DNA from 3 places in the Nonomuraea sp. NPDC049152 genome. Region 2 is predicted to be linked to each of the others. Evidence: riboswitches for the same ligand, from Rfam matches in the RefSeq annotation. Region 2 holds a riboswitch; each other region holds the start of a gene.

The links. A riboswitch is a leader RNA that binds a small molecule or an ion and turns the genes downstream of it on or off. The one in region 2 is predicted to bind cobalamin.
Positions count from the first base shown of each region.
Region 1: linked by a shared signal. The riboswitch ahead of AB0B45_RS50095 (ATP-binding cassette domain-containing protein) and the one ahead of AB0B45_RS43065 (ribonucleoside-diphosphate reductase subunit alpha) in region 2 are both predicted to bind cobalamin.
Region 3: linked by a shared signal. The riboswitch ahead of cobN (cobaltochelatase subunit CobN) and the one ahead of AB0B45_RS43065 (ribonucleoside-diphosphate reductase subunit alpha) in region 2 are both predicted to bind cobalamin.

Region 1 is NZ_JBEZDO010000060.1:4,398-13,977, reverse strand. Features, by position in the region: gene AB0B45_RS50120 (hypothetical protein) at 1-512, shown strand, start outside; gene AB0B45_RS50115 (hypothetical protein) at 666-881, shown strand; gene AB0B45_RS50110 (hypothetical protein) at 915-1,583, shown strand; gene AB0B45_RS50105 ((2Fe-2S) ferredoxin domain-containing protein) at 1,646-1,993, opposite strand; gene AB0B45_RS50100 (hypothetical protein) at 1,990-2,538, opposite strand; gene AB0B45_RS50095 (ATP-binding cassette domain-containing protein) at 2,535-4,286, opposite strand; cobalamin riboswitch at 4,418-4,619, opposite strand; partial or broken gene AB0B45_RS50090 (hypothetical protein) at 4,792-5,004, opposite strand; partial or broken gene AB0B45_RS50085 (helix-turn-helix domain-containing protein) at 5,062-5,187, shown strand; gene AB0B45_RS50080 (hypothetical protein) at 5,402-6,490, shown strand; gene AB0B45_RS50075 (hypothetical protein) at 6,525-6,650, opposite strand; gene AB0B45_RS50070 (sulfurtransferase) at 7,066-7,908, shown strand; gene AB0B45_RS50065 (hypothetical protein) at 8,059-8,304, shown strand; gene AB0B45_RS50060 (helix-turn-helix domain-containing protein) at 8,464-9,123, opposite strand; gene AB0B45_RS50055 (serine hydrolase domain-containing protein) at 9,322-9,580, shown strand, end outside.
Region 2 is NZ_JBEZDO010000036.1:73,075-82,654, forward strand. Features, by position in the region: gene AB0B45_RS43050 (alpha/beta hydrolase) at 1-327, opposite strand, end outside; gene AB0B45_RS43055 (helix-turn-helix domain-containing protein) at 407-982, shown strand; gene AB0B45_RS43060 (tripartite tricarboxylate transporter substrate-binding protein) at 1,047-1,952, shown strand; cobalamin riboswitch at 1,957-2,155, shown strand; gene AB0B45_RS43065 (ribonucleoside-diphosphate reductase subunit alpha) at 2,245-4,422, shown strand; gene AB0B45_RS43070 (ribonucleotide-diphosphate reductase subunit beta) at 4,469-5,464, shown strand; gene AB0B45_RS43075 (mechanosensitive ion channel domain-containing protein) at 5,493-6,590, shown strand; gene AB0B45_RS43080 (hypothetical protein) at 6,519-8,042, opposite strand; gene AB0B45_RS43085 (DegT/DnrJ/EryC1/StrS family aminotransferase) at 8,229-9,395, opposite strand; gene AB0B45_RS43090 (GNAT family N-acetyltransferase) at 9,395-9,580, opposite strand, start outside.
Region 3 is NZ_JBEZDO010000017.1:70,796-80,375, forward strand. Features, by position in the region: gene AB0B45_RS28425 (VWA domain-containing protein) at 1-1,895, shown strand, start outside; gene cobO (cob(I)yrinic acid a,c-diamide adenosyltransferase) at 1,897-2,499, shown strand; gene AB0B45_RS28435 (cobyrinate a,c-diamide synthase) at 2,508-3,845, shown strand; gene cobN (cobaltochelatase subunit CobN) at 3,800-7,390, opposite strand; cobalamin riboswitch at 7,423-7,608, opposite strand; gene cobG (precorrin-3B synthase) at 7,626-8,873, shown strand; gene AB0B45_RS28450 (precorrin-8X methylmutase) at 8,870-9,490, shown strand; gene AB0B45_RS28455 (precorrin-2 C(20)-methyltransferase) at 9,496-9,580, shown strand, end outside.

The sequences.
Region 1 (9,580 bases), on a different contig from region 2:
AGCAGACCATGTCCGACGGACAGTGGTTCCTGCTCAAGGCCACCTACGCGGGCCAGGACCGGGCGCACGTGCTTGCGTTCTGGCGGGCCGAGGGCGGCGAGTTCAGGCTGGCCGCCAAGACGCCGCTGCACTACGGCCGGCGGATGCCCGAGCCGCAGCGGGACGCCGAAGGCTACGTCACCGCGATGCCGGGCGCTATCGGCAGGATCGTCGCCCAGGAGTACATGGTCTTCTGGGACTACGACATCCACGAGCAGGAGGGCAGGAACGGCTACCGGCTGGCCAAGGACAACTACAGCAGGATCGCCTACCGCACGGTCTCCAAGGGCATATACATGGGCTACCACTCCCACAGCCGCCCGTACGGCTTCCGCACCACCGACGGCGGCTCGTTCCACATCTTCAGCCTGCTCAACGACCCGAAGTCCGTCACGGCCGTCCTCACGGTGGGCGTGTCCATGCGTGGCAACAGCAAGGTGATCCAGGAGACCGCCGGCGACTGGTACTCCTGACACAAACGCCTCAGCCCCGACGTGACGACGTCTCCACCCAGTCCTCCACGCTCAGCACCCCTCCGCTATAGCCCCGCAGGGCCTCGAGGTGAGTCCGTTTTCACGCGTCGCCAGAGGGTCGGTATGCCGTCGTCGTCACGCAGCCACATCACCGTGTGTGACCTGCACGTTGACGGCTACGCCATCGACGGTGAATACGCCACCTCGATGCTCGGCATCTACACCGTGCCCGATTCCAACGGCCCGCGCGCGGGCTGCGGGACGGACAGCACGTTCTTCAGCCGGATCGACGTGTTCAAGTTGTGTATGACCCTGAAGGGCAAGGGCGAGCGTACCTGTGCCGACTCGGTGTGGATCAAGCGTCCCTAAACACGTGGTGGCGGGAGCTGCCGCCTCACCGATATGGCGCCGCCCTGGAAGTGGCGAGCGAACTTCTCCGGCGTTCCTTGCATCGGAATGGTCATGAACTCACGCGCCGAACACAAGAGCAGCCCGATGGCCCGCCGACTCCGCGCCTGGGCGGGGACCGTCGCCATCTCGACATCACTGGCACCGATCCTCGCCATGGGCACCGCCACAGCGGACAGTACGGCGGTTCCAGCCACGGCCGCCGCCTTCGAAGAGACCGACCAGGCGACGAACCGCTTCGACGGGATCGACTGGGCGGCCGTGGTGGAGCGGGCGCTGCACTGCCCCAAGCCACGGCCGAACGACACCTGGTATGTCGTGCGCGCCCGCGTCGCCGCTGTAGGCGACCTCACGCGTGACGGACAGCCCGAGACCGTGGTCGTTTCGTCTTGCCCGAGCCCTACGTCGGGCAATCCCGTAATTTCCTTCGTTTACGACGGCGCCTCCAAACGCTCAGCCCCCCGCCTGATCGGCGCGTTGGGCAAGAACCGCTACTTCAAGTCCCAGAACGTCACCATCCGGCACGGACAAGTACACCTACGCGGCCAGGTCGTCAGCGACCGGGCTCCCAACTGCTGCCCCGATCTGATCGTCCGCCAGACCTACAAGTGGAACGGCACGAAGTTCCTCAGGACGTCTGAGAAACTGACCCGCACCTCATGAGCCTGTACCGCGTCAAAACCCATCGGGTAGGGCTAGCGAACAGCTGTGGAGGTTGTCGGCTTTTATGCCGACCTTGTCTCGTTTCTGCGGGGCGGTGAGATGAGGTAGAGGTCGAGGATGGCGGGTGGTTCGGCCAGTCCGGGACCGCCTGCCTTCACCCATGCCACGATGTCGTCCACCGCGTCGGCCTGGTTGACCAGGCCGAGCCAGACCGGACGGCCACCTGCTCGTCGCCCTTCGGGGCTGGGCTGGACGACGATGACGTTGGCCTGCTCGCAGATGTCCAGGCAGTCGCTGACGCGCACCTCGACGAGCTCGGACAGGCGCCGGACCTGCTCTTCGTGGTCGAGGCCCGGCACCTTTCGCACGGATCCGCAGCAGCAGTCGCGGCAGATGGTCACCCTGCTCATGCGTGCTTGAACCCCTTGCCGGTGCGGTCGAGCGGGTCGGGCTCCAGGCCGAGATATTTCGCGCGCAGTTCGTCCCAGGCGGCCAGCCGATCGAAGTCGGGCTCGTCGAGAATCTGCTGGCGGTCGGTGAGGAACGGGTTGGGCAGCAGCACGGTCATGAGCTGGTCGCCTCGGCCGTTGAACATCCGCATGCCCCAGGAGGCCGGGCTGCCGTCGGAGGTGATCGACCGATACAGCTCGGCGCGTGAGCAGCGGCGGATCGCGCCGAGCTCCGGTCCGCTGGCGGTGTGCTCGCCGATGCACAGGTGGAAGTGCCAGCGGCCGAAGTCGACGGTGACGTAGCCGTCGAAGACGCTGATGCGCTCCGGGGCGTTGGGTGCGGCGACCTCCCAGGCCGCGCCCTGCACGATCACGCCGAACCAGATGTGCTCCCAGTGGCGCTCGAACAGGTCGGTGACCAGGGCGAGAAGGGTCTCCTCGTCCGTAGGCAGCGGCCACACGTGCAGTGTGCCTGTGCCCTGCTCTTCGACGACGGTGTGACTCACGATGTGCCTCGCGTTTCTCGCGCCCATTGCTGTTGGCGGGTCTGGGTGGGGATCAGCGCGCAGTCGCCACACTTGCCGCCGTCGGGCAGGCGGTAGTAGAGGCAGCAGCTGCGCCGTACGAAGAAGGGGTGGCCGGGGGCGGGTTCGGCCAGCTCTCCGGTGCCGCGCAGAAGTCCGGTCTCCAGGAGTTCGCGGCCGAGCATCACGGCCTTGGCGGTCAGTTCCGGTCGCTGGCGGGCCAGGGCGCGGACGGTGCCCGCCAGCGCGGACGCGGCGTTGCCCCAGAGCAGCCCTGGGGCGAGTTTGACGATGCCGCTCACCATGGCGGTGAGCGGTTCGAGCAGGTCGGTGACGACGGTGCGGTAGATCAGACCGGGAGGGGCGGTGCGCCATCCGGCCAAGGGGTGGGCCCTGAGCGGGAGAGGTCCGCTGGGCGCCGGGCGCCAGTACAGGTGCTCCAGGTCGAGGAGCAGGTCGTGGGCCACGGCCGCGCCGACGACCGGTGACCACAACCTCGCCGCCAGCCCCTGGAACAGGATGGACGCGGCGACCCTGGTCTCCTTGGCGCCAAGGGCTTCCGCGACCTCCTCGATCCGCTCGGCCAGCGCTGAGGGGTCCATGAAAGCGAACCAGCCTGGTTCCACAGGGCCGAGCTCCAGCTCGAAGTAGCCGCCGACGGTGCTCACGTCGGCGACAGCCACAGCCAGAGCGCCGTGATCGGCGGGCAGCAGGCCGGGCTCGCCGTCCACTTGCCTGGCCCAGGCCGCGACCTCGGCGACCGTGGCGAAGGCGATCTTCCGGCCGTCGTAGGCGACCCGGTATCCGTGCTCGGTGCTGTCGACGGCCAGCCACGCTTGGCCTTCGGCGTCCGCACGCCAGCCCTCCCTGGCCAGAGCCCGTTCCAGGAGCGGGTCGTCGGGCAGGCGGGCGCGCCTGGCGCTCGCCGGTCGCAGGGCGAACACCCCGGCCGCCGGGTCGAAGGCCAGTTCGTCGTCGTCGAAGCACTCCCCGATCAGGCCGCGCGCGGTCAGCTCCTCCGGGGTGCCGGTGTGCAGGACGCCGTCCGGCCCCAGCAACCACACGCGGTCGGCCACGCGCAGCGCCAGTTCCAGATCGTGGGTGGAGACCACGATGACCAGCTCCCGCTCCCTGGCCAGCTTGCGCAGCAGACCCATCAGCGCCACCCGTGAGGTGACGTCCAGGAACGCCGTCGGCTCATCCAGCAGGATCACCGACGGCTGCTGGGCCAGCGCGCGGGCGATCAGTACCCGCTGGCGCTCGCCGTCCGACAGCTCGCTCACCTGCCGGTCGGCCAGGTGCCCGGCACGGACCGCGTCCAGCGCCCAGGCGACGATCTCGCGGTCGGCCGGGCCGAGCCGTCCGGTGAAGCCGGTGTGCGGGTGGCGGCCGAGCCCGGCGACCTCCCGCGCAGAGAACAACGCAGGAAGATCACGTTCTGTCAGGACGGTGGCCAGCCTGCGAGCCAGGTCGGCGGCCGGAACCGAGCCGACGGTGACCTCGCCGATGAGCACCTCACCGGCCAGACCCGGCTGCAGACTGGCCATGGTCCGCAACAACGTGGACTTGCCCGTGCCGTTCTGCCCGATCAGCACAGTCAACTCGCCCGGTTCCGCACTCGTGTAAAGGTCTTCGAGGACCCGGCGTCCCGGGTATCCCGCGCACAGTCGGTGAAGGCGCAGTGTCATCGGCGCGACTAACGCGCCGTCGAGCGGGCGGGTAAGACCCATCGGGAGACTCCTGGGAGAAGGCTGCGACCGCCGTTCCGCGACAACGATCACAGCGCGTGACGGTGCGGAATCCCAGGAGAGAGCCAGTCATGCTCACAAGCCATCCTCTCTTGGGGAGATCCGCCCCAATTTCCTTGAGGAGGCGACCGCGTGAGTCTCCTGGCTCTCGGGTCAACACTCATCCCGGCCTTCCCACCCCGTTGCCGGGGCAGTGACCTTGTGCGGGACTCGCTCGCCGATCACAGTGGCGGGACCGCGCCGGATTCACACCGGCTTCCTCAGTCCGCGCTCGTCTTCAGCGCTCATCGTCGCACACCGGGACCAACCGTTCGATAGCAGGTGATCAGCGACCAAGTGGCGCCCGTCTCGCACATGCACCGGCAGAGCGACGTGGCGTCACCGAACTCCTGGCGCACCGCCAGCCGCCTGCCCTGCTGCGATCGACTGACCGTGAGATCCGCTCATACAAGCCCATCGCCGATGCGTATCGAACCATCGACTCCAATCACCAACGCGGCGAGTCCACGTTCGTAACCATCGAGTGCGGATCATCTCCCACAGGTGCCTCAAGCATGATCTTTGATGTATCCGCCGAGGCGTCAGAATCCTGCACGAGTGCGGTCGAGCGATGTGGGCAGCAGCGCAGCTTGGTCAGGACCTTCCAGGTCTTCAAGGTCGCGATGGCACGCTCACCGATGGCTCGGATGCGGGCACTCGCCGGGCGGCGCCGGAGGGATCTCGATGCATGAATGGCGGCGAAGGCAACACTGGTGGCATACCAGGAGGACGATTGACCCAGCAGGACCGCGAGCGCATCGCGGCCGGACTCGCCGACGGGCTCTCCTAGGCCGAGATCGCCAGGCGGCTCGACCGGCCGACCTCGACGATCACCCGGGAGATCTGACGCAACGGCGGCCCCGTCGGCTACCGGCCCCAGCGGGCGCACCAGGCGACGATCTCCGCCAGGGTGGTGAACACGGCCTCGTCCTTGGACTGCGGATAGACGTTGTGTCGACTTCGCGGACCTGCTCACCTATCACCGAGTAATCAGCTGTCAAGGCGAATCTTGTGGACTCTCCAGCGAGAAAGATCCCGTTCTCGAGGAGTGGACACAAGTGAAACGAAGCATCGCCGGCGCGCTCGTCGGCATCATCGTGGGCGCGAGCCTGGTATTCGGGGCCGCGGGTACGGCACAGGCCGCCACGGCCCAGGTCAATGCCGGAGTTCAGCAACGCATCCTGCCGGTTGTCGTGGCCAAGATCGGCCGCCGACTGGCCAAAGAGCTCATCAAGGCCATCGTGCGGCACTTCAAGAACGAGGCCCAGAAGGCGAATGATCGCCGAGAGTACATGCGGGCGGTCCTTGACGACGTCTGGAACAACGACGGTCCAGGGGTCGACGACCAGCTCCCGTTCGGATACCACGTGCTCATCGCCGACGACAGCCGAGTCGACCTGAGCAAGCTGCGGTGCGACGACTGCCCCGACGGCAGGCCGATCCTCGAGCAGGAAACGGTCGACCTCGGCGCGGACGGCACCCAGCAGACGTTCTCCTACAGCATCGCCATCTTCGAGAAGGGCGAAGCCACGCTCAAGGGACGTAAGGGCCAGCGCGACCGGATCCAGTGGATCGAGCCAGAGACGGCCAACCGCGCCGACGACGGCGTCCAGGTCAGAGAGGACGACTATCTCGGGTCCTGCGGCGCCGGCGGCTGCAACGACTGGCAGACCAGTGTGACATTCGCCCCCTACGGCGTCGAGAACAAGCCGGACTGCGGGGATGAGGACCTGGAGGACGGATGCCAGGGCGGCGGCGACGGCTCCAAGCCCGTTCCGGGTAACCGTCTCGAGCACGGCAAGCAGCTGACCATCACCGCACAAGGCGGCTTCTCCCTCGGCAGACGCACCGTGTGGGACAAGGGCGACGGCACCTGGGAAATCGAGGTCCCCGCCACCGGCAACGTCCTGGAAGTCATCCCGAACAACTGGCGGGTCGAGGACAAACGCGTCCACCACGGCCCCACCCAGCTGTGGCGCTTCATCGACCCCGAAGGAGACGGCTGGTACAGCATCAAGAACGTCTACAACATGACCCACGGCTACCCACAAGGCGGCTGCCTGACCGTCGACGACAACGGCGGCAGGCCCATCTGGGCGATCGACTGCAACAAGCCGGGCAACCAACAGCTGTGGAAGCTGTCCTGACCTGACCGTCGGGTGGGCACCAGCCCCCGGGCGCTCACCCGACGGTCAGCCGGGCGCGCACCTCGTCAGCCTTCGGCACGCCGACGCCCTCGAATGCGTCAAGCGCCGCCGACCACGAGGTGCGCGCCCCTTCCGGCTGACCAAGCGTGAGCGTGGTCAAGCATCGCGACCGCTCTGGCCAGTCGAGTTCCATGCCGTGGCCGGCATGGCAGCACCGCGTGTGGGCGGTGTCCCCTGCCGACATGGTCTTTCAGTCCTCGGTCGCTGACAGCTCAGTCCTTGATGTGCGGCTCCAGCAGCTTCGACCAGGCGTTGGAGAGCTTCTCGCACTCGGCTGGGCACTTCGAGTGCTCGCATGGTGGCGAGGAGCAGCGTGCCGGCGCCTGTCGTGAGCTGATTCCACTTCATCAGAGGTCCCCAAGTCGTCGAACTTGGTTGGCCTCTGGATCCTGCACTCACGATCTTGATGATTGATTGACGGTCTCCGAGATCCGTCATTGGCTCTGTCATCCGGCGTCCATCGGCCGGCTTCACGCTGGACCCAGCAAATGTCCGGACAGAGAGGGCTTTCCAAAATGAGCAGGGACACGGCGCTGGTGGACGCTGACTGGGCGCAGGCGCATCTGAGCGACCCCCGGGTGGTCTTCGTCGAAGTGGACGAGGACACCTCCGCCTACGACAGAGGTCATCTGCCGGGAGCGGTTCGCCTGACTTGGACCACGGACCTGCAGGATCCCGTCCGGAGGGACTTCGTCGACAAGGCCGGGTTCGAAAGGCTGATGGCCAGAAAAGGCATCTCCAGTGATCACACGGTGGTGCTCTACGGGGGCAACAGCAACTGGTTCGCGGCCTACGCCTACTGGTACTTCACGATCTACGGCCACGCGGACGTCCGGCTGCTCGATGGCGGACGTAAGAAGTGGGAGCTCGAAGGCAGGGCGCTCACTCTCGATGAGCCTGCCCGCCGACCTACGGTCTACCTCGCCCACGAGCCCCGCACCGACATCAGGGCGTTGCGGGAAGACGTGATCAAGGGCGTCGGCAGCGTCAAGCTGATCGATGTGCGCTCGCCCGACGAGTACGCGGGCCGCCTGCTGGCCCCTGCCCACCTGCCTCAGGAGGGTGCGCAGCGGCCTGGACACGTGCCCACCGCCACGAACGTTCCCTGGTCCAGGGCCTGCGCTTCCGACGGCACGTTCAGGTCCCAGGGAGAGCTGCGCGCGCTCTATGGCGAGCCGGAGGGCCAGGTGATCGTCTACTGCCGAATCGGCGAGCGCTCCGCGCACACGTGGTTCGTCCTGCACGAGCTGCTCGGCCTGTCCGAGGTACGCAACTACGACGGGTCGTGGACGGAGTACGGCTCCCTCGTCGGTGTCCCCGTCGAGCTGGGCGACGGCCGGATCTGGGACAACGTCTGAGTGTCTCCGGCAGGCCCACAGAGCGGTGCCGCCCCGCCCGTTGGCGGGGCTCGGCGCCCGCCTGCGGCGTCCCGTGGGGCGTGTGCCCCGAGCACGGCAACACCTGCACCTCCACCGGCGGCACCACCCCGATGCGTCGACATCCACCAGGTGCACCACGCCCACGCCACCGAACTGATCAACTCCGGAGCGTCCATCGAGGCCCATCCGCCGCCCGCCGATGCTGCGGCCAGGCAGCAGGCTGACGGATGGACATGTCATGGTGTGCGCGCGTTGTATCTGAGCGATCGCGCACAGCTCTTTCAGGGGTTCTGGGCTGGTGTCCTCGCGCAGGAGGTGGGCATGGGAGTCGATCGTCTCGACCATGCGTCGGTTGAGTGGCATGAAGACCGTTGACATCCACAGTCGCCAGGTGGCGGCCTGCTCCGGGGTGGCTGGGACCGAAGAGGCCCACACGCTCCCATCCCGGGCTCCACGTGGCCGGCGCGCACCCGCCCCACAAAGTGGTGAGGGCGTCGCCGGTACCGGGGAAAGGGACAGCGGCTTCAAGCCCCATCACGTCAGGAGGGCGCGCCAGCGCTCGGCGGACTCGATCATGTCCAGGCTGATCTGCTCCAGGAACGCCGCCGCCTTGGCCAGCCGTCGCCCCACGGGGCTGTCGAGCCCGTACGTCTCGGCCGCCGCCATCGAGGCCTGCGCTGTCTCGAGTGTCTGCCGCCTGCTGATCATGATCGAGTTGTACCAGGCGTTGTCGTCGATCACGTAGATGTCGCGACGCCGCCGCGGATCGCGCTCGCGCCGGACAAACCCCTGCTCGACCAGGGAGTTGACGGCTACGGAGACAGAGGCCGGGCTGATCTTCAGTCTGTGGGTCAGCTCGGCCGCGGTGCGCCTGCCGTCCTGGGACAGCAGCAGGTCGAGGTGCACGCGCGCGGTCATCCTCGGTAGCCCCGTCCTGACCGCCATCTCGACGAGCTCGTCTTCCGTGCGATCGCCCGGCGACCCGGTCGCACGGGGTGGAGCCGGTGTGCCGCGCCGGGCCCGCTGGGCCGTCGCCTGGTGCGCCTGCTGGGGCCGGTAGCCGCTGGGGCCGCCGTTGCGGCCGATCTCCCGGGTGATCGTCGAGGTTGGCCGGTCGAGCCGCCTGGCGATCTCGGCGTAGGAGAGCCCGTCGGCGAGTCCGGCCGCGATGCGCTCGCGGTCCTGCTGGGTCAATCGTCCTCCTGGCATGCCACCAGTGTTGCCTTCGCCGCCATTCATTGCAACTCGGCATTGCATTCGACTCCAGCGTCATTGCATCAATTTACCGTCTTTCACCTGTATAAATGCCTTTCAGCGAATTGACGGAATTCCGAATGCAACATAGCTTTCGGATCGTGTCAAACACGTACTGTCTCGAAACAAGGAACGGCCATGAGTGAATCCCGCTACACCGTCAAGAACACCAGGGCCCGGACACCGCGGGTCTCCCGCCGCGTAGCAGTCACCGCGCTGGCGGCCGCGCTGCTTGCCGGGGCGGCCACACCCGCGGTGGCCACCACGGACAGCAGGCCCGTGTCGAAGGCCGCTGCCGGTCAGGACCGCCCGGAACTGCAGAAAGCCATCCAGGACATCGCCGACCTCGGTCTGGCCGGGGTGCAGCTGCGCGTACACGATGAGCGGGGCGACTGGG
Region 2 (9,580 bases):
GCCCACGCTGCGCTTGTCGTAGACCAGCACCGCCATGCCGCGCCTGGCGAACTCCACGGCCTCGGTCATGAGCTTGGTCCTGGGCGTGCCCTCGCCCGCGCCGTGCACGAGCACCATCCCGGGCCGTGCGCCGCGTCCGTCCTTGGGGGACAGGACCGTCCCGTGCAGGGTGAGACCTCCGCTGCCCGCGAAGCTCACCTCCGTCGCGGCCAGGTCGGCGGGCACCGGCACGGGAGGCGCCGGTGCTCCGGTCGGCGCGGCCTGCGCCGCCGCCGGTACGGCCAGCGCCATCAGCACGGCCATCGCTGTGATCACGAATCGCTTCATGTCGCCGAACATACTCTGCAGAGACTTATCGGCAAAGAGGTGTCTGCAGAAATCCTTCTGGAGGACTAGGGTGATCGTCATGAAGGATGAGGAGCCATGGGTTCTTGACGATCCAGGCAAGCTGAAGGCGCTGGCCCACCCGATGCGCCGGGCCATGCTCCGTCACCTGGGCCTGCACGGTCCGGCCACGTCCACGACGCTCGGCTCGCTGCTCGACGCCAAGACCGGCACGACCAGCTACCACCTGCGCCAGCTCGAGAAGTACGGGTTCATCGAGGAGATCCCCGAGCGGTCGGCCGGACGCGAGCGGTGGTGGCGGAAGGCGGAGACGGGGGACATCAGGCTGCCCCACCCCGCCCAGCTCGCGCCCGAGGACCGCCCGGTCCTGGCCGAGTTCCATCGGATCGGGCTAGAGGAGGACAAGGGGATCCTCCTGGAGCTCCTGCCCGCCGCCTACCAGGCCGACCCGGCGTGGGTGAAGGTGTCGCGCGGCCTCGGCCGAATGACGCTGAGCGAGCTGGAGGCCTTCTTCGAGGAGTACATGCTGCTACTGAAGAAGTACAGCCGTCGCGCCGCCGACGCCCCCCAGGAGGCCAGGCCCCTCCACCTCCGCCTGCTCGCCGTCCCCGCCGACCTTTCCACCCCCGAGGCGTGACTCTCTGTGCCCTGTCAATAACATGGTGTAGCAGTGGTTGGAGGAGACGGGGGAGGGGCCGCGCATGCGCCGTCGGGAGTTCGTGGCGGGAGCGCTGGCCACGCTGGCATGCCTGGCGGGCTGCGGTACGGCCACGCGACAGGCCCCGAGCTTCTCCGTCGTGCCCGGCGGCGAGGCCTGGATCCCCATCGCCAGGGCTCTCGCCGGCCAGCTCAAGCGCGACGGCGTGGTGGCCGGCGGGACCCAGCTCACGGTGACGGGCCTGTCCACGCTCGCCGCCGCAGAGATGGCCAGGTCGAAGACGACGGGAACCCCGCTGGCCAGGCTGGTCGGAGACGTCGAGGTCCTGGTCGTCGCGAGTGCCTCCCTCTTTCGCGCATTCGACGACTTCGCGCGGCGGCTGATCGCCGAGCCCGGCGGCACCGTGCTGGGCGGCAGGCCGCAGGGGGAGTCCGACCACCTGCTGTTCGGGCTGGTCGCGCGCGGTCTCGGCGCGGACGCCAGAGTGCTCGACTACGCGGGCTACCCGACCACGGCCGACGCGGCCGAGGCGCTGCTGGCGGGCAGGGTGGGCGTCGCCGCGGGCCCGCTCGGCGAGTGGCGCAAGCGCCTCGACAAGGGGCGGGTCAGGGCGCTGGCCGTCTCCTCGGCCGAACGGGTCGAGGGTCTCGAGGCGCCGACCCTGCTGGAGTCGGGCGTGCGGGTCGACTTCGCCGACTGGTGCGGGGTGCTCGGGCCCCCGGAGATGGGCGAGCGCGAACGCGCCCAGGCGGTCGAGGTGCTCGACGAGATCGCCGAGTCGGCGCAGTGGCTGGACGCCTGCCGTACGAGGGGATGGAAGCCCCTCCCGCTCAGCGGCGACGACTTCGGGGTGTGGCTCGCGTCCGAGATCTCGAGGACCCGCGAAGTGCTCAAGGACCTCGGCCTGATCGACACAACTTGTTGGGGTAGTTGCGTCCGCGGCCACTAGATGTAGGATCCTGGTCGTCGCTGGTTCGCCCGAGCAGGGCGAAGCAAAAGGGAAGCCGGTGAGATTCCGGCGCTGCCCCGCAGCGGTGAGCGGGAACGACCGCCGTCACGAAGCACTGGGCCCATGGTCTGGGAAGCGACGGCCAGTAGGAAGCTGACGTACGCCCGCGAGTCCGAAGACCTGCCAGCGGTGTGACCTGTCCAAGGCCTCGAGGGAGGGCCAGGGGGCCTCGCGGCATGCCCGCGTGCTCTCCTCGCCTGCCCTCACGGGGGCGAGCTCGCGAGGAGAGAGCGTGACGCAGATCGTAGAGGTGGATCGCCGGCTGGCCATCGAGGAGGCCGCCGCGAGAGTGATCGCCGATCCGGAGAACTCCAGGGTCGCCGCCAGGTTGCTGGCCGAGGAGATCGCGGACGAGGCGGCCGCGCACGGCGTGCGGACCTTCTCCGAGTCGATCGCGGCCACCCACGCCGCGGGCCTGCTCCAGGACGGCCTCGCCGCCTTCGTGGCGGCCAACGCCGCGGCCCTCGACGCGCTGGTGGACGAGAGCGCCGACGACAGGTTCGAGTACTTCGGCCTGCGCACCGTCTACGACCGCTACCTGCTGCGCCACCCCGAGACGCGCGACGTGCTCGAACGCCCGCAGCACTTCATGCTGCGCGTCGCGTGCGGCCTTGTCGTATCGGTGGCCGAGGCCGCAGAGCTGTACGCGCTGATGTCCACGCTGTCGTACCTGCCCAGCTCGCCCACCCTGTTCAACTCGGGCTCCCGCCGCGCCCAGCTGTCGTCCTGCTTCCTGCTGGACTCGCCGCGTGACGAGCTGGAAGGGATCTACGAGCGCTACGGCCAGGTCGCCAGGCTGTCGAAGTACGCCGGCGGCATCGGCATCGCCTGGACCAGGGTCCGCTCGCGCGGCTCGCTGATCCGCGGCACGAACGGCCACTCCAACGGCATCGTCCCTTGGCTGCGCACGCTCGACTCCAGCGTCGCCGCCGTCAACCAGGGCGGCCGCCGCAAGGGCGCGGCCTGCGTCTACCTGGAGACCTGGCACGCCGACATCGAGGAGTTCCTCGAACTGCGCGACAACACCGGCGAGGAGGCCCGCCGCGCCCACAACCTCAACCTCGCCAACTGGGTGCCCGACGAGTTCATGCGCCGCGTCGAGGCCGACCAGCCGTGGTCGCTGTTCGACCCGAAGCAGGTGCCGCACCTCACCGACCTGTACGGCGAGGCCTTCGACGACGCCTACCGGGCCGCGGAGGCGGCGGGCCTCCACACCCGTCAGATCCCCGCGCGCACCCTCTACGGCCGGATGATGCGTACGCTCGCGCAGACCGGCAACGGCTGGATGACCTTCAAGGACGCCGCCAACCGCGCCTCCAACCAGACGGCGCGCCCGGAGAACGTCATCCACCTGTCCAACCTCTGCACCGAGATCCTCGAGGTCACCAGCGACGGCGAGACCGCCGTCTGCAACCTCGGCTCGATCAACCTGGCCGCCCACCTGGCGGGCGGCACCATGGACTGGGTCCGGCTGCGCGCCACCGTCAGGACCGCCGTGCGCTTCCTGGACAAGACGATCGACCTGGGCTTCTACCCGACGCCTGAGGCCGAGACCGCCAACCTGCGCTGGCGGCCCATCGGGCTCGGCGTGATGGGTCTGGCCGACGTGTTCTTCTCGCTGCGCCTGCCGTTCGACTCCCCTGAGGCGCTGGCGCTGTCGACGCGCATCGCCGAGGAGATCGCGCTGGCCGCCTACGACACCTCCGCCGACCTGGCCGTCGAGCGCGGGCGCCACCCCTCCTACGGCGACACCAGGGCTGCGCAGGGCGTGCTGCACCCCGACCACTACGGCGTCGGCGGCACGCCCGAGTGGACGGCCCTGCGCGCCAAGATCGACAGGACGGGACTGCGCAACTCCCTCATGATCGCCATCGCGCCGACGGCGACGATCGCCTCCATCGCGGGCTGCTACGAGTGCATCGAGCCACAGGTGTCGAACATCTTCAAGCGCGAGACCCTGTCGGGTGAGTTCCTGCAGGTCAACCGGTATCTGGTCGCGGACCTGCAGCGCCTCGGCCTCTGGACGCAGGAGATGCGCGACGCGGTGAAGCGCGCCGACGGCTCGATCCAGGACATCCAGGGGATTCCGGCGGAGCTCAAGACGCTGTACCGGACGGCGTGGGAGCTGCCGCAGAAGGCGCTCATCGACCTGGCGGCGGCGCGGACGCCGTACATCGACCAGTCGCAGTCACTGAACCTCTTCATGGCGACGCCGACGATCGGGAAGCTGTCGTCGATGTACGCCTACGCGTGGAAGCAGGGGCTGAAGACCACCTACTACCTGCGCTCACGCCCGGCCACCAGGATCGCGCAGACGACCGTGCAGGCGGCGCCCGAGCAGGCGTTCACGGTGAGCGAGGCGGTCGCCTGCTCGCTGGAGAACCCCGAGGTCTGCGAAGCCTGCCAGTAGGACCCGCGTCGCCGCACGACAGACGATCCGTTCGCAAGGAGAACACATGCTGCTCGACCCCGGTATGGACCTGACGCTGCGCCCGATGCGCTACCCCGACTTCTACGAGCGCTATCGGGCCGCGATCCGCAACACCTGGACGGTCGAGGAGGTGGACCTGCACAACGACCTGGCCGACCTGGCCAAGATGTCGCCCCAGGAACGCCACCTCATCAACCGCCTGGTCGCCTTCTTCGCCACCGGCGACTCCATTGTCGCCAACAACCTCGTCCTCAACCTCTACCAGCACGTCAACGCCCCCGAGGCCCGCCTGTACCTGTCCAGGCAGCTGTTCGAGGAGGCGGTGCACGTGCAGTTCTACCTGACGCTGCTCGACACCTACCTGCCCGACCCCGACGAGCGCGTCAAGGCGTTCGCCGCCGTCGACAACATCCCCTCCATCCGGGACAAGGCCGAGTTCTGCTTCCGCTGGATCGACTCCCTGTCCGACCTGCAACGGCTGGAGACGAAGGAGGACCGCAGGACCTTCCTGCTCAACCTCATCTGCTTCGCCGCGTGCATCGAGGGCCTGTTCTTCTACGGCGCCTTCGCCTACGTCTACTGGTTCCGCTCCCGGGGCCTGCTCGGCGGCCTGGCCACCGGCACCAACTGGGTCTTCCGCGACGAGTCGATGCACATGGAGTTCGCCTTCAGCGTCGTCGACACCGTCAGGGCGGAGGAGCCCGACCTGTTCGACGACAAGCTCGCCGAGCAGGTCACCACGATGCTGGAGGAGGCCGTCGCGGCCGAGCTGGCCTTCGCGAGCGACCTGTGCGGCGACGGCATGTCGGGTATGACCGTCGAGCAGATGCGCGAGTACCTTGAATACGTCGCCGACCAGCGGTTGCGCCGCCTCGGCATGCCGATCAGGTATGGCACCGCCAACCCCTTCGCGTTCATGGAACTGCAGGACGTGCAGGAGCTGGCGAACTTCTTCGAACGTAGGGTTTCCGCATACCAGGTAGCCGTTGAGGGCAATGTGACCTTCGACGAGACATTCTGAGACATTAGGGGGCATGATTGTGTCGCCGGTGAACTGGCTCATCCTGATCGGTTCCGTCGTCGGAGCGATCATCGGTGTCGAGCTGGTTCGCAGGCTCCTCCTCAAAGCGGGCCACACCTGGGACTTCCTCGGGCACCTGGTTCGCAGGTGCACCTGGCCCGGGTTCGCCGTGGCGGCGGTGGTGGCCTTCAACGCCGCCTTCGCCCCCACCATGGTCAGCAGCACGGCGGGCCCCATCGTCGAGCGTCTCACCGGCGTCGTCACCATCGCCGCGTTCACCTGGCTGCTCATCCAGGCCGCCTACGCGGTCACCGACGTCGTCCTCGACCAGCTCGAACGGGTCGAGGAGAACAACCGCAGAGCCAGGCGAGCCAGAACCCAGATCACGCTGGTCCGCAGGGCCGCCGCCGCGGTGATCATCGTGATCTCGTTCGGCGCCGCGCTCTTCACCTTCCCCGAGGTGCGGGCGCTCGGCGCGGGACTGCTCGCCTCGGCCGGCATTGCGGGCGCGATCGTCGGCATCGCGGCCCAGTCGACGATCGGCAACATGCTCGCCGGACTGCAGCTCGTCTTCAGCGACGCGCTGCGGCTCGACGACGTGGTCGTGGTCAACAACGAGTGGGGCAGGATCGAGGAGCTCACGCTGACCTACGTCGTGGTCCGCTCGTGGGACGAACGGCGCCTGGTCTTCCCCGTCTCCTACTTCACCCAGAACCCCTTCGAGAACTGGACCAGGCACGGCAGCAGGGTCATCGGCCACGTCTACATCCGCGTCGACTGGTCGGTGCCGGTGGACGAGGTACGCGAGGAGCTGCACCGCTTCATCAAGGACCACCCGCTGTGGGACCAGAAGGACTGGACGCTCCAGGTCACCGACATCCAGCACAACGGCCTGGTGGAACTGCGCGCGCTGATGAGCGCGGCCGACTCGGCCTCGGTCTGGGATCTGAAGTGCGACGCCCGCGAGCACCTCGTGACCTACCTGAGGGCCCACCACCCGCACGCGCTGCCGCGCTTCAGGGTGGAGGGCTCCTCCCTCGGCGCGTTCGCCGACTCAGGCCCCGGGAGCTGGCCGAAGGACCCGCGTGGCGCCCGCGATCAGCGCGGTGGCCAGGATCCATCCTGACACCACCAGCGTCCACGCCACCCACGCCGTCCACCCGGCGGGCTCGTACGCGCCGCGCACCTCGAACACGCTCACCGGCACCAGCAGATCGAGCGAGTAGACGAACGCGTCGAACGTGCGCACCTCGTCCGGGTCGACCTGGACGGGCGGGACCTGGCCGAAGATGACCGTTCCCGCGGCCAGCAGGACCACCGCCCACAGGCCCGCCAGCCACGAGCGGTAGCCGTACCCGACCATGAGGTCGAGCAGCCGCCCCCACATCCTGCCTGGCACGCGCAGGGTGCCGCGCCGCTCGCGCTGCTTGGCCAGCAGCACCCGCCGCGCGTCAGGCTCGTGCCCGATGCGCCGGTACCACGAGGCCAGCTGCTCGTACGGCTGCGGCCGGTAACCGTCGGGATCGTGGCACAGCCAGCCGAGCCGTTCGGCGAGCGTCCACGGGCCGCGCAGCGACTCGTAGGTCAGGCCGTTGAGCTGCACGGTCTCCGGATAGGCGTCGGGGGAGTCGAGCAGCACCCCGAAGCGGGAGTAGCCGAAGTTCACCCCGCCCTCGACCACGTCGGGACGCATGATCACCTCGTCGGCCTGCATGTGGCTCAGGTGCAGCGCCCTGTCCGGCGACCTCAGCTCGGCGTGGTGGAAGGACAGGACCCCGTCGACGCGCGCGCCGCGCATCCTGATCGTGCCGTCGGCCCTGAACCCGTTGCTGAGCTCCGCGGTGGCCGCGGTCATGAAGTCGGCGTTGATCGCGCCGACGTGCGCCTGCTCGAGATAGAGGCCGCCGGGGAACTCGCCGCCGATCAGCCGCAGCCCGCCGTGGGCGCGCAGGCCGCGCAGGAACGTGCCGCCGCCCACCGACAGGCCGCCCGCCCACAGCGCCCACTCGTGCATGGTGCCGCCCCGGTTGTCCTCCGGCTCGCGCACGTCGCCGTGGGCCGACTCGGACGTGGTCGTGCGCGGCGGCGGCGCGGTGAGCGTCGTCCTGGACAGGCGGCACTGGCCCTCGACGCGGGCGTTGTCCAGGCGCACCCCGGCATGGACGGTCGAGCCGTCCAGCTCCAGCAGGCCGTCCACCTTCATCCGCGAGCCCTTGAACCTGCTCAGCTCGCAGCCGCGCAGCCGGACGCCCTTGGCGGTGGCGTCGGACAGGTCGACGGGCTCGGCGAGGTGGCAGTTGAGCAGGTAGAGCGTGGCGTCGATGGCCGCGCCCGACAGGTCGAGGGAGCCGACCACGCGGGCGCCGGCCAGCCGTACCCCTGGCACCTGCCCGGGGGTGCGCTCGACGGCCCCGAGAAGCAGCGCGGCGATCACCTCGGCCCGCACCTCGCGCTCGCGCCCCCACCGGCCGGCCTGCGAGGGATCGTCGAGTTCCTTGTCGCCCGCGCGCAGATCGACCCACGCACCGCTGGGAAAGGCGCGCCACAGGCGGCGTTCGGCCGGAGATAATCTGCGCACGGGTGAGATTTTAATCTGTGGCGCCCACGCGAATTGCCTTTTACCTTTGTGGTGTTCGCGAGAAAGAAAGCGGTCCAAGCCGTCAGGCTTTTTCTTTCTCAGGTCTGACCGGCGGGAATGGCGCCCCCCGGATGGATGTGAACGCCACTCGCCCCGGGCATGGATCCACGCCGCCCACGCCCGGGGTCACACCGCAGGCGGTACGGCGGGCCGGACCCCGAGCTCGGTGAGGAGCCCGGCGATCTTGCGGGCGCGCAGCGGGTCGACGGGCAGGACATGGCTCGTCCACCAGCGCGCGGCCTCGGGGTTCGGCCCCGCCGGCACCAGATCGAGGTAGTCGTTCAGCGGCGGGTCGTAGATGAACCCGGGGACGACGCCCCGCTGTTCGAGCCGGGCGACGACCGCGTCCCTGTCCTCGACCACGAGCGGGACCCGCAGCAGCGGCTGGGGCTCGGCGTGGCGCACCCCTTCGGCCGCCCACGGAGTGTCGCGCAGCAGCCGAACTCCCGTCAGGCGCGGCTCCCTCTCCCGGTCGATCACGCGGAACCTGGAGTCCTGATACCGGCGCACGAGCGGGCCATGGCGCATCCGCCAGTCGGCCTGGTCGATCGAGAGCCAGTAGTCGAGAGCCGACAGCAGCTCGCCGTCCGCCGCCCGCGCGTCGCCTTTCTGCGACGCCGCCGGTGTCAGCGCGGCCAGCGCCGCCTTGAGCTCGGGCTCGCGGGAGGGCAGGCGGTGCCCCGTCCACCGCATCAGGCCCAGCCGCTTGAGCGCGAGCCAGATCGGGCGCACCAGCCCGGTGCGATAGATCGTCTCCCTGATGACGGGCCGCACGACGGCCGCGAGCTGGCGCCCGGGGACGAGCAGCTCGTCCCTCGCCTCGGTCAGCGCCCGAAGGTCGGCGGGATCTGCGCAGGTGAGGAAGGCGCCGGACATCGCGCGGCCGTGCTTGGCCAGGCTGTAGACGCCCGCCGCCCCGAACGTGCCGGCGAGCCGCCCGCCGACCGTGGTCAGCATGGCGTGGGCGGCGTCGTCGATGAGCGTCACCCCGTGGCGCGAGCAGGCCTCCCGCAGTTCGGCGATCCGGTCGGGCTGGCCGTACAGGTGGGTGGTGAGGACGCCCGACACGCCCGCCCAGTCGACGGCCGGCACGTCGATGTTGCCGTCGCGCCACGAGACCGGCGCCAGCACGGGGGTCAGCCCCGCCGCCAGCACCATGAACAGCACGATCTCGCAGTTGGTCGGCGCGAGCAGCACCTTGTCGCCCGGCTTGAACCAGTGGCGCAGCGCCAGGTAGAGGGCGAACCTGCCCGAGGGCACGTGGAGGCAGTCCTGTCCCACCCTGTCGCGCATCACCGGCGCCTGCCGTACGCGCGCAGCATCTTGTCCACGGCGCCGTAGAGCGCGGGGGTCTCCAGGATGAGCCTGCGCGCGCGGCGGACCGGCTCGTGGCGCAGCTTGTGCAGGGTGGCGCCCAGCGTACGGCGGCGCACGACCCCCTCGGTGACCGGCGCGCCCGTGCTCCGTAACGCGTCCTT
Region 3 (9,580 bases), on a different contig from region 2:
GCAGGTTCGCCTGCGACCCTTCCGCGCCCGACCCGGCGTGTCCCGACGGGCCGCACGAGCCGGGCGAACGGGTGGTGACCAGGGCGGCGGCGTTGGTGGAGCTGCCGGTGGGCGCGTCGGAGGACCGTCTGGTGGGCTCTCTCGATCTGGAGCGGGCGCTGACGGAGGGGGTCAAGGCGTTCGAGCCCGGTCTGCTGGCCGCCGCGCACAGGGGCGTGCTCTACGTGGACGAGGTCAACCTGCTGCACGACCACCTGGTGGACCTGCTGCTCGACGCGGCCGCGCTCGGCACCTGCTACGTCGAGCGGGAGGCCGTCTCCGTCCGGCACGCGGCCAGGTTCCTGCTGGTCGGGACCATGAACCCGGAGGAGGGCGAGCTGCGGCCCCAGCTCCTGGACCGGTTCGGGCTGACGGTGGAGGTGCGGGCGTCGCGCGAGCCGTCGGAGAGGGCCGAGGTGGTACGGCGGCGCATGGCGCACGACGCCGACCCGGAGGGGTTCGCGGCACGGTGGACGGCCCAGGAGGCGGAGCTGGCGGCGGGGATCGCGGCGGCCAGAGATCGTCTCGGGGCGGTGGAGCTGCCGGACGCGCGCCTGCGGCAGATCGCGGAGGTGTGCGCGGCGTTCGAGGTGGACGGCCTGCGCGCCGACCTGGTCACGGCGAACGCCGCCGTGGCGCACGCCGCGTGGCGGGGTGCGGGGGTGGTGACGACGGAGGACGTGCGGGTGGCGGCCAGGCTGTCGTTGCCGCACCGGCGGCGGCGCGACCCGTTCGACGCGCCGGGGCTGGACGAGCGGCTGCTGGAGGAGCTGCTGGACAGGACCTCGGAGGACGAGCACCCCGACGACGACACCGACCCCGACACCCCGCCCCCTGCCGGGGACGACCCCAAGGGCGGCCCCGACGGCGATGAGGGACCGGGCTCCGACGGCGAGGACAGGCGGGATGATGACGCGACGGCCTCCGGCGACACCCGGACGGAGGACCGCGCCCCAGCGGGCGAGTCCCGCCGAGACGGCGACCGCGCGCTCCCGCAGGACGCGCGCGGGCCGCACGACAGCCGGGCGCCTGGACAAGACGAGCCCACGGACCAGGAAGGTCAGGTCCAGGTGGCGGGGGTGGCGGCGCCGTACCGGGTGCCGTGGCTGAAGGTGCGGGGACTCGGCAACGGCGCGTCCGGCAGGCGGTCGCGTGCCCGCACCCCGCAGGGCCGCACCACGGGCTCCCGCGCCCCCGAAGGCCCCCTTCGCTCGGTCCACCTCACCGCCACGCTCGTCGCCGCCGCGCCGTACCAGAGGGAACGCGGACGCACCGCCCCCGGCCTGCTCATCCGCGAGGAAGACCTGCGCGAGACGGTGAAGGAGGGCAGGGAGGGCAACCTCGTGCTGTTCGTCGTCGACGCCAGCGGATCCATGGCCGCCCGCAAGCGGATGACCGCCGTCAAGACCGCCGTCCTGAGCCTGCTGCTCGACGCCTACCAGCGGCGCGACAAGGTCGGCATGGTCACGTTCAGGGGCAGCGCCGCCGAGGTGGCGCTGCCGCCGACCTCGTCGGTGGAGGCGGGCGCCGCGCGGCTGCGCGCGCTGCCGACCGGCGGACGCACCCCGCTGGCGGCGGGGCTGGCCCGCGCCGCCGAGGTGCTGCGCGTGGAGCGCATGCGCGACCCCGACCGCAGGCCGCTGCTGGTGGTGGTGACCGACGGCCGCGCCACCTCAGGCGGCGACGTGGAACGCGCGGCGGCCCTGCTCACCGGTACGGCGAGCGTCGTCGTCGACTGCGAGTCCGGCCCGGTACGCCTCGGCCTGGCCGGACGCCTGGCGACCAGGCTGCGCGCCCGGCTCATCCCGCTCGACGGGATGGACGACCTCATCCGCGACTACAGAAGGGCGAGCTGACATGCCGCAGGGCAAGCCCGAGGTCGTCCCCGACGACGGCCTCACCACCCGGCAGCGCAGGAACAGGCCGCTGCTGATCGTGCACACGGGTCCGGGCAAGGGCAAGTCGACGGCCGCGTTCGGGATGGCGTTGCGGGCGTGGAACCAGGGCTGGCCGATCGGCGTGTTCCAGTTCGTGAAGTCGGCCAAGTGGCGCATCGGCGAGGAGCGGGCCCTGCGCGTTCTCGGCGATTCGGGCGAGGGCGGCCCTGTGACCTGGCACAAGATGGGCGAGGGCTGGTCGTGGATTCAGCGTCCAGGCACGGAGGAGGACCACGCGGCAGACGCCCGCGAGGGCTGGGAGCAGATCAGGCGCGACCTGGCGGCGGAGGCCTACCGGTTCTACGTGCTCGACGAGTTCACCTACCCGCTCAAGTGGGGCTGGCTCGACCTGGACGACGTGGTGGAGACGCTCGCCGGCCGTACGGGGAGCCAGCATGTGGTGATCACCGGCAGGGACGCGCCGGAGAAGCTGCTCGCGGCGGCCGACCTGGTGACGGAGATGGGCAAGGTGAAGCACCCCATGGACGCGGGGCAGAAGGGGCAGAAGGGCATCGAGTGGTAGTTCCGCGCCTGGTGATCGCCGCGCCCGCGTCGGGCAGCGGCAAGACGACCGTGGCGACGGGGCTGATGGCGGCGCTGCGGGCGCGTGGGCTGCGGGTCTCGCCGCACAAGGTCGGGCCCGACTACATCGACCCCGGCTACCACGCGCTGGCGACGGGTCTGCCCGGACGCAACCTGGACCCGTGGCTGACCGGCGAGGAGCTGGTGGCGCCGCTGTTCCTGCACGGGGCGGCGGGCGCGGACGTCGCGGTGGTCGAGGGCGTGATGGGGCTGTTCGACGGCAGGGGGGACACGGACTTCGCCTCGACCGCGCACGTCGCCAGGCTGCTGGACGCGCCCGTCGTGCTGGTCGTGGACGCGGCGCGGCAGAGCAGGTCGGTCGCGGCCGTCGCGCACGGGTTCGCCACGTTCGACCCGCGGGTGCGGGTGGGCGGGGTCGTCCTCAACAGGGTGGGCTCCGACCGGCACGAGCAGCTGTGCAGGTCGGCGCTGGCGGCGGCGGGAATGCCGGTGCTGGGCGCGATCAGACGGGACGACGCGGTGTCGACGCCCTCGCGCCACCTGGGGTTGATCCCCGCCGCCGAGCGGGGGCGCGAAGCGGTGGCCGCCGTGGACCGGCTGGGTGAGCTGGTGGCCAGGTCGTGCGACCTGGAGGCGCTGGTACGGCTGGCACGGACCGCTCCCGCGCTGGACGAACGGCCGTGGAACCCGGCCGAGGCCCTCCTCCTGCGGGCTTCGGAGACCGGCAAGGGCGGGACCTCTGTGGTCGCGGTGGCGGGGGGAGCGGCGTTCACGTTCGGCTACGCCGAGCACGCCGAGCTGCTCAGGGCGGCGGGCGCCGAGGTGGCGACGTTCGACCCGCTGCGCGACGAGGCGCTCCCAGAGGGCACGGCGGCCGTCGTGATCGGCGGCGGCTTTCCCGAGATGTACGCGGCCGACCTCGCCGCCAACGAGCCGCTCAAGCGGGAGATCGCCGCCTTCCGCGGCCCGATCGCCGCGGAGTGCGCGGGCCTGCTGTACCTGTGCGAGAGCCTCGACAATCACCCCATGTGCGGAAAAATCATGGCGAAGGCGGAAATGACGCCCAGGCTGACCCTCGGCTACCGCGACGCCACGGCCACCCGCGACTCCCTGCTCACCCGCGCGGGCGAGCGCTACCGGGGCCACGAGTTCCACCGGACGGCCGTGACCAGTGCGGACGAGCCCCTCTTCCGATGGGAGGGCGGGGGAGACGGCCACGGAGACCCGCTGGTGACCGCCTCCTACCTGCACCTCCACTGGGCAGGCAGCCCGCTGTCGGCTCAGCGGCTGGTGTCGTCCTCCAGGTCGCCCTCCGCCTTGAGATAGGCCTCCTGGAGCTCGCGCAGCACGTCGGGGTCGGGGTGCTCCCACATTCCCCGCTCGGCCGCCTCCAGCAGCCGCTCGGCGATGCCGTGCAGCGCCCACGGGTTCGACTTCTCCATGAACTCCCTGTTCACGGGGTCGAGCACGTACGTCTGCGTGAGCTTGTCGTACATCCAGTCCGCGATCACACCTGTCGTGGCGTCGTAGCCGAACAGGTAGTCGACGGTCGCGGCCAGCTCGAACGCGCCCTTGTAGCCGTGCCGCCGCATCGCGGCCAGCCAGTTCGGGTTCACCACGCGCGCCCTGAAGATCCGCGACGTCTCCTCCGACAGCGTACGCGTGCGCACGGCGTCGGGGCGGGTGCTGTCGCCCACGTAGGCGGCGGGCGCGCGTCCCGTCAGCGCCCGTACGGTGGCCACCATCCCCCCGTGGTACTGGAAGTAGTCGTCGGAGTCGGCGATGTCGTGCTCGCGGGTGTCGATGTTCTTGGCCGCCACCGCGATCCGCCGGTAGGCGCTCTCCATGTCCTGACGGGCGGGCACGCCGTCCAGGTCGCGGCCGTAGGCGAAACCGCCCCACACCGCGTAGACCTCGGCCAGGTCGGCGTCGTCCCGCCAGTTGCGGCTGTCGAGCAGGGGGAGCAGGCCCGCGCCGTACGCGCCAGGACGGGAGCCGAAGACGCGCATCGTGGCCCGGCGCTCGTCGCCGTGCGTCCCGAGGTCGGCGGCGACGTGGGCGCGGACGTAGTTGTCCTCGTCGGGCTCGTCCAGGGCGGCGATCATGCGCACGGCGTCGTCCAGCATGGCCACGACGTGCGGGAAGGCGTCGCGGAAGAAGCCGCTGATGCGGATCGTGACGTCGATGCGCGGCCTGGCGAGCTCGCCGAGCGGGATCGGTTCCAGGCGGGTGACCCTCCTGGACGCGTCGTCCCACACCGGCCTGGCCCCCAGCAGCGCGAGGACCTCGGCGACGTCGTCGCCCGCCGTACGCATGGCGCTGGTCCCCCACACCGACAGGCCGACCGAGCGAGGCCACTCGCCGGTGTCGGCGCGGTAGCGGGCCAGAAGCGACTCGGCCATCGCCTGGCCGGTCTCCCACGCCAGCTTGCTGGGCACGGCACGCGGGTCGACTGAGTAGAAGTTCCTGCCGGTGGGGAGCACGTTGATCAGGCCGCGCAGCGGGGAGCCGCTGGGGCCCGCGGGGACGTAGCCGCCGTCGAGCGCGTGCAGGAGATGGTCGAGCTCGTCGACGGTCCTCGCCAGCCTGGGGACGACCTCGGTGGCGGCGAACTCCAGGATCCGCACCACCAGCTCCCGCCGCTCCTCCGCGATGGACGCGGCGACCTCGCGGGCCGCCGTCACGTCCCATCCGCGGGCCTCCATGCCTTCCACGAGCGCCCTGGCCGTCGACTCTGCCGCGTCCACGCAGGCCAGGCTCGCCGTACCGTCCTCCGCGAGCCCCAGCGCCTCCCGCAGCCCAGGCAGCGTCTCGGTGCCCGCCCACATCTGCCTGGCCCGCAGCATCGCCAGTACCAGGTCGACCCGCACCGCACCCTCGGGCGCCGCGCCCAGCACGTGCAGGCCGTCGCGGATCTGCGCGTCCTTCACCTCGCACAGCCAGCCGTCCACGTGCAGCAGGAAGTCGTCGAACTCCGTGTCGTGCGGCCGGTCGGCCAGCCCCAGGTCGTGGTCGAGTCGCGCCGCCTGGATCAGCGTCCAGATCTGCGCCCTGATCGCGGGCAGCTTGGCCGGGTCCATCGCCGCGATCGAGGCGTGCTCGTCCAGGAGCTGCTCCAGCCGCGCGATGTCGCCGTAGGTCTCGGCGCGCGCCATCGGCGGCACCATGTGGTCCACCAGGACGGCATGCGCCCGCCGCTTCGCCTGGGTCCCCTCGCCGGGGTCGTTCACCAGGAACGGGTACACCAGCGGCAGATCGCCCAGCGCCGCGTCGGGCCCGCACGCCGCCGACATGCCCGCCGACTTGCCCGGCAGCCACTCCAGGTTCCCGTGCTTGCCGACGTGCACCATCGCGTGCGCGCCGAACTCCGCCGACAGCCACCGGTAGGCGGCCAGGTAGTGGTGACTGGGCGGCAGGTCGGGGTCGTGGTAGATCGCGATCGGGTTCTCGCCGAAGCCTCGCGGCGGCTGCACCATCACCACGACGTTGCCCGCCTGGAGCGCGGCGAGCACGATGTCGCCCTCGTGCACGAACAGCTCGCCGGGCGGCGGCCCCCAGTGCCGCTCCATCGCCTCGCGCAGCTCCCAGGGAAGCGTGTCGTACCAGGCGATGTACGCAGCGGCCGGGATGCGCACCGGGTTGGCGGCGAGCTGCTCCTCCGTCAGCCACTCCTGGTCCTGGCCGCCCGCCGCGATGAGCGCGTGGATGAGCGCGTCGCCGTCCCGCTCCGCGACGCCGGGCAGGCCCTCGCCCAGGTCGTAGCCTTCGGCGGCCAGCCTGGCCAGCAGCTTCACCGTGCTCGCGGGCGTGTCGAGGCCGACCGCGTTGCCGACGCGCGAGTGCTTGGTCGGATAGGCCGACAGCATCACCACGAGCTTCTTCTCGGCGTTCGGGACGTGCCTGAGCCTGGCGTGCCGTACGGCGGTGCCCGCCACGCGGGCCGCCCGCTCGGGATCGGCCGCGTAGACGGTCAGCCCGTCCTCGTCCACCTCCTTGAACGAGAACGGCACCGTGATGATTCGCCCGTCGAACTCGGGGATCGCCACCTGCGAGGCCGCGTCGAGCGGCGACAGGCCGTCGTCGTTCTCCTCCCACGCCTGCCTGCTCGTGGTCAGGCAGAGGCCCTGCAGGATCGGCACGTCGAGCTCGGCCAGCGCGCCCACGTCCCACGCCGCGTCGTCGCCGCCCGCTCCCGCCGTCGCGGGCCGCGTGCCTCCCGCGGCCAGTACGGTCACCACGAGCGCGTCGGCCCTCCGCAGCGTGTCGAGCAGCTCGGGCTCCGCCGTACGCAACGAGGAGCAGAAGACCGGCAGCGCCCGCCCGCCCGCCTCCTCGATCGCGTCGCAGAGCGTCCGCACGAACCCGGTGTTGCCCGCCATGTGGTGCGCCCGGTAGTAGAGCACGCCCACGACGGGACCTTCGGCGGCCTGCTCCCTGTCGAGCAGCCCCCAGGTCGGGGTCGGCTCGGGCGCGGCGAACCCGTGCCCGGTCAGTAGCACCGTGTCGGAGAGGAAGGCGTGCAGCTCGGCCAGGTTCGCAGGGCCGCCGTGGGCGAGGTAGGCGTGCGCCTCGGCGCAGACGCCGCCGCTGACCGTGGACAGCTCCATCAGCTCGGCGTCGGGCGCCTGTTCCCCGCCCAGCACCACGACGGGGCGCGGCCCCGCGAGCAGGTGGTCGAGCCCCTCCTCCCAGGCCCTGCGCCCGCCGAGCAGCCGCACCACCACCAGGTCCGTGCCCTCGACCAGCGCGGGCAGGTCGTCGACCGTGAGCCTCGCGGGGTTTCCCAGCCGGTACGGCGCGCCGCTCGCCCTCGCGCTGAGCAGGTCGGTGTCGGAGGTCGACAGCAGCAGAACGGCCGTGCTCTCGGGCACAGGGAACTCCTCCCTCGGGGTCCTCGCCCCGGTCGCGGGTGTCACGAGTGCGGGAGTCTCCTGGCTCCCGGATCGACGCACACCCCGGCCTTCCCATCCGTCTCCGGACAGTGGCCTGCGGTGGGGTTCGCTCCCCGGTCACAGTGGCGGGACCGCGCCGGCTTCGCACCGGCTTCCTCCGTCGCCCTCGTCTGCGATCAGACTAGAGGGTTTTGGACGGGTTACCATCCTCCGCGTGGACATAACTGCGGACATAGGCGACTTTTCGGGCCAGGCGCGCCCTGACGCGTGTCCTGGGGCTCTCCAGGTCCACACCGCCGCGGACGGCGCCCTCGCCAGGGTCCGCATCCCGGGAGGCGCGCTCTCGTCGGGCCAGCTGAGAGAGCTGGCCGCCTGCGCCGCCGAGCTCGGGTCCGGCGTGATCGAGCTGACCTCCCGCGCGAACGTCCAGGTCCGCGGCCTGCGTGCCCCCGACCCCTCGGACCCTTCGAGCGTGCCGGCCTTCGCGGCCCGGATGGCGGCGGCGGGGCTGCTGCCGTCCGCCACGCACGAGCGGGTGCGCAACATCCTCGCCTCCCCCCTCGCGGGTCGCGCCCCCTCGTCCCTCGTGGACGTCCGGCCGCTGGTCGCCGCCCTGGACAGAGGGCTGTGCGGCACCCCTGAGCTGGCCGCGCTCTCGGGCCGCTTCCTCTTCGCGCTGGACGACGGCACCGGCGACGTCCTGTCCTGCGGCGCCGACGTGACCTTCCTCGCCACCTCGCCCTCCGGCGGCGTGCTGCTGCTCGGCGGCGTACGGCCCGGGCTGCCCGTGGACGTGTCCGACGTGGTCGCGCTGATGCTCGCGGCCGCCACCGCGTTCATGGAGCTCAGCGACGGCACCGCGTGGCGCGTCACCGACCTCCCCGAAGGCCCCGCCCGGCTCGCGGCTCGCCTGACCGACGCGGTCCAGGAGAGCCCCGCCCAGCCCGCGGTCCACCTGGCCGAAGAGCCCGGCCTGACCGGCTCGGAAGGCGTGCGGGTGCATGATGCCGGGATTTTCCGGCAGGTCGACGGGGCTGTCGCGCTCGAGGTAGTGGTCCCGCTCGGCCGCCTGTCCGCCCACCAGGCCACGGCGCTCGCCGACGCCGCCCTCGAGGCCCGCGTCACGCCGTGGCGTACCGTCGTCCTGCCCGGCCTGCCGCCCGATGCCGTGCAACCGGTCGCGGACAGGCTCACCGAGGCGGGCCTGGTCACCGTCCCCGGCACCTCGTGGGCCGGGCTAAGCGCCTGCACGGGCCGCCCCGGCTGCGCGAAGTCCTTGGCCGACGTCCAGCTCGACGCGCGACGCTGGGCGGAGCGGCCGGACCACGAACCAGAGGCCCGTCCCGTCCACTGGGCCGGGTGCGAGCGGCGCTGCGGGCGTCCCGCCGGAGAGGTGGTCGACATCGTCGCCACTCCGACCGGCTACCGGGTCGCAGGCCGTACCGAAGAAGAGGGGAAATGACCGACTACATCCGCGACGGCGCGGAGATCTACCGGCGCTCGTTCGCCACCATCCGCGCCGAGAGCGACCTCGCGGGACTACCCGCGGATGTCGCCCAGGTGGCCGTCCGCATGATCCACGCCTGTGGTATGACCGACCTGGTCACCGACCTGGCCTACTCGCCCGGCGTGGTCGCCGCGGCGAGAGCGGCCCTGCGCGGCGGCGCCCCGATCCTGTGCGACGCCATGATGGTCGCCTCGGGCGTCACCAGGGCCCGCCTGCCGAAGGACAACGAGGTGATCTGCACGCTCGGCGACCCGGGCGTGCCCGAGCTGGCCGAGCGGATGGGCACCACGCGCAGCGCGGCGGCGGTGGAGCTGTGGCGCGAACGGCTGGACGGCGCCGTCGTCGCCGTGGGCAACGCGCCCACCGCGCTGTTCAGGCTGCTGGAGCTGGTCGAGGAGGGCGCGGGCCGCCCGGCCGCGGTGCTCGGCATCCCGGTGGGCTTCATCGGGGCGGCGGAGTCGAAGCAGGCGCTGGCGAGCAGCGATCTGGAGTACCTGGTGGTGCACGGTCGCAGAGGCGGCAGTGCGATGGCGGCGGCCGCGGTCAACGCGATCGCGAGCGAACAGGAGTGAGCGGCGTGGCGGGACGGCTGTTCGGGGTGGGGCTGGGGCCTGGGGACCCCGAGCTGGTGACGGTCAAGGCGGCCAGGCTGATCGGCGAGG